One region of the Kineococcus halophytocola genome, then DNA from elsewhere that is predicted to be linked to it. Evidence: riboswitches for the same ligand, from Rfam matches in the RefSeq annotation. Region 1 holds a riboswitch; the other holds the start of a gene.

Region 1 (4,041 bases):
AGGACCGCGGCCGCGCCCACCGCGTAGGGCGCGGTCGCCGCCGTCGCGACGAGGTGGGAGACGTACCCCAGCGTGGTCGGGGAGGCGACGGGGACGCCGCCGTCACCGGGCGGCAGCAGCCCGCCGTCCAGCAGGTCCCCGTGCAGCGAGGCCTCCACCACGGCCGCGCCGTGCGCCGACCTCGCCCAGAACCCCGCCGCGCCCGCGTCCGGGGCCCGGGCGGCCAGCAGCGCCAGCGCCCGCGCGTAGCCCTGCAGGTACAGGGCGTCCTGCTCCAGGTAGTGCCGGAAGACGGCCGGGGCGAGGGTGCCGTCGGCCAGCTCGGCCAGGAACGCGCAGCGTTCCACGGCCCCGCGCACGGCGGCGGTCCGCTCCCACGCGGTGGCGGTGAAGGACGCGGCGGCGGTGGAGGACGGGGTGGTCGTCACGAGGGCTCCCGCAGGGCGAAGGCGTGGTCGAGGGGTCCGTGCCCGGACCCGATCCCGAGGGACCGGCCGGCGAGCAGGGCCGACTGCAGGTAGTCCCGGGCCGGGCCGGCCAGCTCGGCCCAGCCGGCCCCGGGGTGCAGCGCGGCCCGGGCGGCCAGGGCCGCGGACAGCGTGCAGCCCGTGCCGTGGGTGGCCGTGGTGTCGACGCGCGGGCGGCGCAGCAGCGTCTCCCCGTCCGGGCCGACGAGGACGTCCACGCTCTGCGGACCGGTGAGGTGCCCGCCCTTGAGCAGCACCGCGGTTCCCGTGCGGGAGAACAGCTCCCGGGCCTGCGCCCGCGCGCCGTCGAGGTCGGTCGCGGGCGCGGCGCCGAGCAGGACGGCCGCCTCCGGGACGTTGGGCGTGACGAGGTCGGCGGCCGGCAGCAGGTCCTCGCGCACGGCCGCGACGGCCTCGGCGTCCAGCAGCCGGTCCCCGCTGGTGGCGACCATCACCGGGTCCAGCACGACGGGCCCCAGCCCCCCGCGGCGCACGGCCGCGGCGACGGCGGCCACGACCGGCGCCCCGGCGAGCATCCCGATCTTCGTGGCGTGCACCGCGATGTCGGCCAGCACGGCGTCGAGCTGGGCGGTGACGAACGCGGCGGGGACCACGTGCACCCCGTGGACCCCGCGGGTGTTCTGCGCCGTCAGCGCCGTCAGCACGCTCGTCCCGAACACCCCGTGCGCCGCGAACGTCTTGAGGTCGGCCTGGATCCCGGCCCCGCCCCCGGAGTCGCTGCCCGCGATCGTCAGCGCGACCGGCGCGCTCACCGCTCCCACTGCGCCCGCAGGTCCCGCGCCGCCCGCTCCGGGTCGCCCGCCCCGCAGATCTCCGACACGACGCAGAACCCGGTGATCCCGGTGCCGCGCAAGGAGTCCAGGTTGTCCGGGTGGATCCCGCCGATCGCCACGCACGGCACCGGGGCCGCCGCGACGACCGCCGCCACCCCGGCCGCGCCGAGGGCCGCGGCCGCGTCCGGCTTCGTCGTGGTCTCCCGCACCGGCCCCACCCCGAGGTGGTCCACGACCGCCGGGTCCACCGCCGCGGCCTGCTCCGGCGTGGAGACCGACAGCCCCAGGAGCAGGTCCGGGGCGATCCGGCGCACCTGCTCAGCCGGCAGGTCGCCCTGCCCCAGGTGCACGCCGTCGGCCCCGGCGACGAGCGCGACGTCCACGGCGTCGTTCACCAGCAGCGGGACGCCCGTGCCGCGCAACGCCTCCCGCACGGCGACGACGAGGGCCAGGCGCTCGCGGTCGGTGCCCTCCTTGGCCCGGACCTGGACGGCGTCGACGCCACCGGCGACGGCTGCGCGGACGACGGCCGGGACGCCGCGGTCACCGCACTGGGCGGTGTCGGTGACGAGGTAGAGGGTGGGCCGGAAGGGGGCCCTCACGCCAGGCGCCCGGCGCCGTCGCGCAGGTCCTGCGGGCCGACGGCGTCGAGCTCGTCGATCCACGCGGTGGCGAACGACCCCGGCCGGCCGGCCCGCGCCGCGGCGCGTTCGGCCGCGACCGCGACGTGCAGGTGCGCGGCGGCGGCGGCCACCAGCGGGTCGGGCTCGGCGGCGGCGTAGGCGGCCACGAGCGCCCCGAGGGAGCACCCGGCCCCCGTCGTGCGGGTCAGCAGGGCGTGCCCGCCGGAGACGCGGACCGTCCGCTCGCCGTGGACGAGGACGTCGACGGGCCCGGAGACGGCGACGACCCCGCCGGTGCGGGCGCTGAGGCCGCGGGCGGCCTCGAGCGCGTCCTCGGCCCCGTCGGTGCTGTCCACGCCACGGCCGCCGGCGCCCGCCCCGGCCAGGCCGAGGACCTCCGAGGCGTTGCCGCGCACCACGGTCGGGGCGTGGGTGAGCAGGTCCCGGGCCACCCGGGTGCGGAACTCCAGCCCGCCCACGGCCACCGGGTCCAGGACCCAGGGCCGCCCGTGCTCGCGGGCCGACGCCGCCGCCAGCGCCATCGCCCGCGCCTTCGTCTCGTCGAGGGTCCCGACGTTGACGAGGACCGCGGAGGCGACGGCGGCGAACTCGGCCGACTCGTGGACGTTGTCGACCATCGCGGGGGCGGCCCCGACGGCGAGGAGGGCGTTGGCGGTGATCGTCTGGACCACCGAGTTGGTGAGGCACTGCACCAGCGGCGCCCCGTGGGCGACGGCCTCACGGGCGCGGGCGACGTCCTGGGCGGACACCGGCGTGGAACCGGTCGTGGAAACGGTCGTGGAAACGGCGGGCATGCCGCGACATCCCTTCGTCAGCATTACCTGAATCAGGTGCGACGGGTGTGATCTCAGCTGCGCGATCCGCGCGCAGCACCCCGTGTCGCGCTGAACGCTACACGGCGGTTTGCGGCCGGCCCCGCGGGGTAGCGCCTCGACATGAGCCTGAACCTGTCGGGATCGGACCTGTCGGTGCACCCGCGCACGACGGCGGGTCAGCACCTGTCCCTCCTCCTCGGGATCGTGCTCGTGGTCTTCGCCGTGGCGGGGTTCGCCGTCTCCGGTCTCACCGACTGGACCGGCGGCACGGAGGAGCAGCAGGTGATCGGGATGTCGGTGAACCCGGCCTCCAGCGCCGTGCACCTCCTCCTGGGGGTGCTGGGGATCCTGGCCCGCACGGGGCGCCGCCGCGCCCGCGGGTACGGGATCCTCGTGTTCCTCGCGTTCGCCGGGCTGTTCACCTGGGGCGCCTCCAGCAACGGTTCCGGGGACACCCCGCTGAACCTGGCCTGGCCGATCACCACGGCGCACGGCGTGCTCGCGGTGGCCGGGATCGTCATCGCCCTCGTGCCGGTGAAGGCCGGGCGGCGCCGGACCACCGCCGAGCTGGGCTGACCCCGCTCCGGTCCGGTTCCCGGGACGGTCAGCGACCCCCGCCGGTGCGGGTCGGCGGCTGCAGGAGCCGGTCGAGGAGGAAACCGGTCGCGCCGATGAGCACGATGGTGGCGGCCAGTCGCGGGTAGTCGAGCTGGTCCCGGGCGTTCAGGACGGCGTACCCGAGGCCGGAGTCGACGCCGAGCATCTCCGCGGGCACCAGGACGACCCAGCCGATCCCCAGCGCCAGGCGCAGGGCGGCGAGCACGTGCGGGCGCAGGGCGGGCACCACGACCGTGCCGAGCACCTCGACCCGGCTAGCGCCGAGCGAGCGGACGACCTGCAGGGCGGCCGGGTCCAGGCCGCGGACCGCGTGGGCCGTGGTGAGGGTCATCGGCCAGATCGCGGCGAGGGCGACGAGGGCGGCGACCGGGGCGTCGCCGACGCCGAGCAGGACGATGGCCAGCGGGGCCCAGGCGAGCGGTGAGGTCGTGCGGAGCACCGCGACGATCGGGGCGGTGGCGTGCTCGAGCAGGCGGCGCGAGCCCAGGAGCAGGCCCAGGGGGACGCCGGCGACGGCGGCCAGCGCCAGGCCGGTCAGCAGGCGCCGCAGGCTGGCCGCGGCGTTCACGGCGGTGGACCGCTCCTGGAGCAGGTCCCACACCGCCACGGCGGTCGGCCCGGGGCCCATCCGGCCGAGCACGGCGTTGTCGCGGGCGAGGACGTCGCACACCAGCCACCACGCGAGGACGGCGGCGAGCACGGC
Region 2 (4,041 bases), on a different contig from region 1:
CGTCGAGCGGTCCTGCCCCACGGTCGGCTCGTCGGCCACGACGAGGGCGGGCCCGGCGGCCAGGGCACCGGCCAGGGCCAGCCGGCGCTGCTCCCCGCCCGAGAGCCGGAAGGGGTTCGCGTCGGCGTGCGCGGCCAGGCCCAGCACCTCCAGCAGCTCCTCCCCGCGGCCGGGGTCGCGGCCCAGGACCGAGGCCGTGACGGCGACCTCGGCCCGCACGGTCGCCGCGACGAAGGTGTGCTCGGGGAACTGCGGCACCCAGCCCACCCGGGCGGCCAGCTCCCGGGAGGTCCAGGTGTGCGGGGCGCGCCGCCCCCGGCGGCCCGCGAGCGCCGGTGCGGCCAGCAGCGTGCCGGAGGTGGGGGCGGCGAGCCCGGCCAGCAGGGACAGCAGGCTGGACTTGCCCGCTCCGCTGCCGCCGGTGACGGGGGTGAGCGCACCGGCCGTGAGGGTGAGGTCCACCCCGGCCAGGACGGTGGCCGGGGGGCGGGGCCGCAGGCCGCGGCGGGTGCGGACGAGCCCCAGTCCCCGCCCGCGCAGCACCTCCCCGTCCCCGGTGCCCGGGGTCGGTGCGGGGGCCAGTGCGGGGGTCAGCAGGCCGGCGGGGACCTCCAGCGGTGCCGGGGCCGGGACCCCCGGCCACCACAGGTCGCCGGTCCCGGCCGGGGCGGGGCGGGACTGGCGCACCGGGGCGTCGTGCACGACCCCGCCGTGGGCGCCGAGGACGACGACGCGGTCGACGTGCGGGGCCCAGCCGGCGACGTCGTGGTCGACGACGAGCAGGCCGCGCGCGTCCCCGGCCGCGTCCAGGACGGCCGAGCGCACGACGGCGGCCGTGGCGGCGTCGAGCATGGAGGTGGGTTCGTCCAGCAGCAGGACGGCCGGGTCGGCGGCCAGCGTCCCGGCGAGGGCGAGCCGCTGCCGCTCACCCCCCGACAGCGTGCGCACCTCCCGGTCGCGGCCGGCGGTGTACCGCGCGGCGGCGTGCGCGCGGGCCACCTGCCGCCAGGTGCGCGGCCGGTCCAGGCCGGCGTTCTCCGGGCCGAAGGCCGTGTCCCGGCCCGCCGTGGGGGCCACCAGGGCGTCCAGCGGGTCCTGCACCAGGAGCCCGACCTCGCCCGGCACCGCGGGCCGGCCGTCGAGGCGGACGTCCCCCTCGGCCTCCACGTCCTCCTCCAGCAGCCCGGCCAGGGCCCGCAGCACGGTCGACTTGCCCGCGCCGCTGGGGCCGGCGAGCAGGACCCGCTCACCGGCCGCGACGTCGAGGTCGACGTCGCGGACCAGGGTGCGCCCGCCCGCGGTGGTGACGGTCAGCCCGCGCAGGGCGAGGTGGGGCACGGCGCCGCTCAGCCGCGCTGCTCGCGCCCGGCGGGGAACGCCGAGAGCGCGCCGGTGCGGGCGAGCGCCCGGACGAGGGCCCAGCCGCCCAGACCCGCCACGAGGGCCCCGGAGACGGCGAAGCACGCCACGTACAGGACCTGGAAGCCGAGCGCCCAGGCCCCGGCGTAGTAGGCGAACAGCTCGTACACCCCCTCCAGGACGGCCGCCAGGACCCCGCCGAGCACGGCGACCCCGGGGCCCCGGCGCCGCCAGGCGAACAGCGCCACGGCGAGTTCGACCCCGATCCCCTGGATGGCCCCGGAGACCAGGACGCCGGTGGACCAGTGGCTGCCCATGAGCGCTTCGACCGAGGCGGCCGTCATCTCCGCGAGCAGGGCGGCCCCGGGCCGGCGGACGACGAGCGCGGCGACGACGGCGGGCAGCAGCCACACCCCGGACAGGATGCTCTGCACGAACGGGACCGCGGCGAACAGCGGGCTCAGGGCCGTGTAGAGGATGCCCCAGCCCCAGAACACGACGCCGAAGGCGACGCCGAGGACGGCGGCGGTGAGCAGGTCGACGGTGCGCCAGCGGTGGGCGGCGCGCGAACGGCTGAGCGTGGTGCTCATCGAGGTTCCTCCTGGTCCCAGGAGGGGGACGCGCGACCACGGTGGCCACGCGTCGAGGACGTCCCGACTCCCTACGCCGGTCTGAACCGGATCAGGTTCGAGGGTCTGCGGAAACCCGCACTCTCAGCGCCCCACGGCGCTCCCCTGTCGTTGTGCAGCGAGGGTACCCCGGCGGGTCGGCGGGACGGGAGGGGAGGATGGCCCGGTGCTGCGGATGATGCGGGGACCGGACGGTGGGCCGTCGCGGGCGGTGAAGCTCATGACGCTGGTGGTCGTGCTGGCGGTCCTGGCCGGCAGCGCCGCCGCGCTGACACCGGTCCTGGGCTGGCTCCTGGGTCTGCTGTAGGGCAGGGTTCCGGGCATGAGCTCGATCGTCTGGAAGTTCGCCGGCCCCGGGGCCGGCCTCCTCGCGACCGCGGTCGCGAGGCGCCTCACGAAGAAGGTCTGGGTCTCGGTGACGAAGTCGCCGCCGCCGGACAACCCGGAGGACCCCGACGTGGCGTGGAAGGAGGCGGTCCTGTGGGCGCTGGCCTCCGGCGCCGTCATCGGCATCACGCGGCTGCTCGTCGAGCGGCAGGCCGCGGTCTGGTACCGCAACAGCTTCGGTGAACTGCCGCCCGGGCTGGGCCCGGGCGAGGACGGGGCGGTCGAGAAGTACTCCTGAGGCGTCGTCTCCGGGTGCGGTCCCCCCGCAGCGGTGCTGCGATGGGACCGCACCGGAAACGCCGGTCGAACGGGAGGATCGCCATGAGCGCCACGGACAAGATCAAGAACGCCGCCCAGGACGTCGCGGGCCGCGCCAAGGAGGCCACCGGCGGGGCCAAGGGCGACGACGAGCTGCGCGCCGAGGGTCAGAAGGACCAGGCCTCGGCCGACCTCAAGCAGCGCGGTGAGCACATCAAGGACGCGTTCAAGGGCTGATCCTCAGCCGAACCGCTCTACCAGCCGGTCCTGCCGGGCGTCGACGTCGGGGTCGACGACCTGCAGGTCCGGGTGGGCGTCGTAGTGGGCCACGATCTCCCGCGCCCCCTGCGCGAAACTCGTCGTGGCCGCGAAACCGGGGACGAACCGCTTGAGCGTGGTGTTGTCGAAGACCACCGAGTGGGCCTTGTCCCCGAGCAGCCCCGGCCCGCGGTCGGGGGCCTCGCGGGCGATCACGTCGCTGGGGACGTGCACGATCCGGGGGTCGCTCACCCCGGCCGCGCTCGCCAGCCGCCGGGCGATGCCGTCCCACGTCAGCACCTCGTCGGAGGTGATGTGCACGGCCTCCCCCGTCACGGCGGGTTCGCCCAGCAGCGGGACGAAACCCCGCGCGAAGTCGGTGTGGTGGGTGAGCACCCACGTGGAGGTCCCGTCCCCGTGCACGACGACGGGTTCACCGCGCCGCATCCGGTCGATCGCCGTCCAGCCGTCGTCGAGGGGGACCATCGTGCGGTCGTAGGTGTGGCTGGGTCGCACGATCACCGCCGGGAACCCGTTCTCCCGCCGTTCCCGGACCAGCAGGTCCTCGCAGGCGATCTTGTCGCGCGAGTACCGCCAGAACGGGTTGCGCAGCGGCGTGGACTCGGTGATGGGCAGGCGTTCCACCGGTTTGGCGTAGGCGCTGGCGCTGGAGATGAACACGAACTGCCCCGTGCAGCCGCGGAACTGCTCCACGTCCGCGGTGACGTGCTCGGGGGTGAAGGCGACGAAGTCGACGACGACGTCGAAGGTCTCGTCCCCCACCGCGTCCCGCACGGCGGCGGGGTCGCGGCCGTCGGCCGTCAGGGTCTTCACCCCTTCCGGCAGCGGGCGACGACCGGAGCCGCGGTTGAGGACGGTCAGGTCGATCCCGCGCCGGACCGCGAGGTCGGCACAGGCGGAGCTGATGGTTCCGGTGCCACCGATGAACAGGACGCGCACGTTTCCTCCCGTCGTTCCCCCGACGGCCCCGTCGGGGGTGCCCTCACCCTAGACGCCGTTTCCGGCACCGACACCCGCCGGGACCTCAGGACCGCCCGTCGCAGACGGCGGCCTCGACCGCCGCGTTGACGTCCGACAGGTCCTCCAGCGTGCGGGGCAACGCGCTCACCGCGACGACGACGGACCGGCC

Evidence for each region. Region 1 has a riboswitch for thiamine pyrophosphate ahead of thiM (hydroxyethylthiazole kinase). Riboswitches for the same ligand answer to the same signal wherever they lie in the genome.
Region 2: linked by a shared signal. The riboswitch ahead of AB2L27_RS09055 (ECF transporter S component) and the one ahead of thiM (hydroxyethylthiazole kinase) in region 1 are both predicted to bind thiamine pyrophosphate.

Annotation. Positions count from the first base shown of each region.
Region 1 covers NZ_JBGFTU010000011.1:117,282-121,322, forward strand. Annotated here, with positions in the region: gene AB2L27_RS11410 (TenA family protein) at 1-428, opposite strand, end outside; gene thiD (bifunctional hydroxymethylpyrimidine kinase/phosphomethylpyrimidine kinase) at 425-1,240, opposite strand; gene thiE (thiamine phosphate synthase) at 1,237-1,863, opposite strand; gene thiM (hydroxyethylthiazole kinase) at 1,860-2,699, opposite strand; TPP riboswitch at 2,692-2,792, opposite strand; gene AB2L27_RS11430 (DUF4383 domain-containing protein) at 2,841-3,296, shown strand; gene AB2L27_RS11435 (ABC transporter permease) at 3,325-4,041, opposite strand, start outside.
Region 2 covers NZ_JBGFTU010000008.1:174,752-178,792, reverse strand. Annotated here, with positions in the region: gene AB2L27_RS09060 (ATP-binding cassette domain-containing protein) at 1-1,338, opposite strand, end outside; gene AB2L27_RS09055 (ECF transporter S component) at 1,347-1,949, opposite strand; TPP riboswitch at 2,001-2,105, opposite strand; gene AB2L27_RS09050 (hypothetical protein) at 2,155-2,295, shown strand; gene AB2L27_RS09045 (DUF4235 domain-containing protein) at 2,311-2,613, shown strand; gene AB2L27_RS09040 (CsbD family protein) at 2,697-2,870, shown strand; gene AB2L27_RS09035 (SDR family oxidoreductase) at 2,874-3,851, opposite strand; gene AB2L27_RS09030 (serine hydrolase domain-containing protein) at 3,937-4,041, opposite strand, start outside.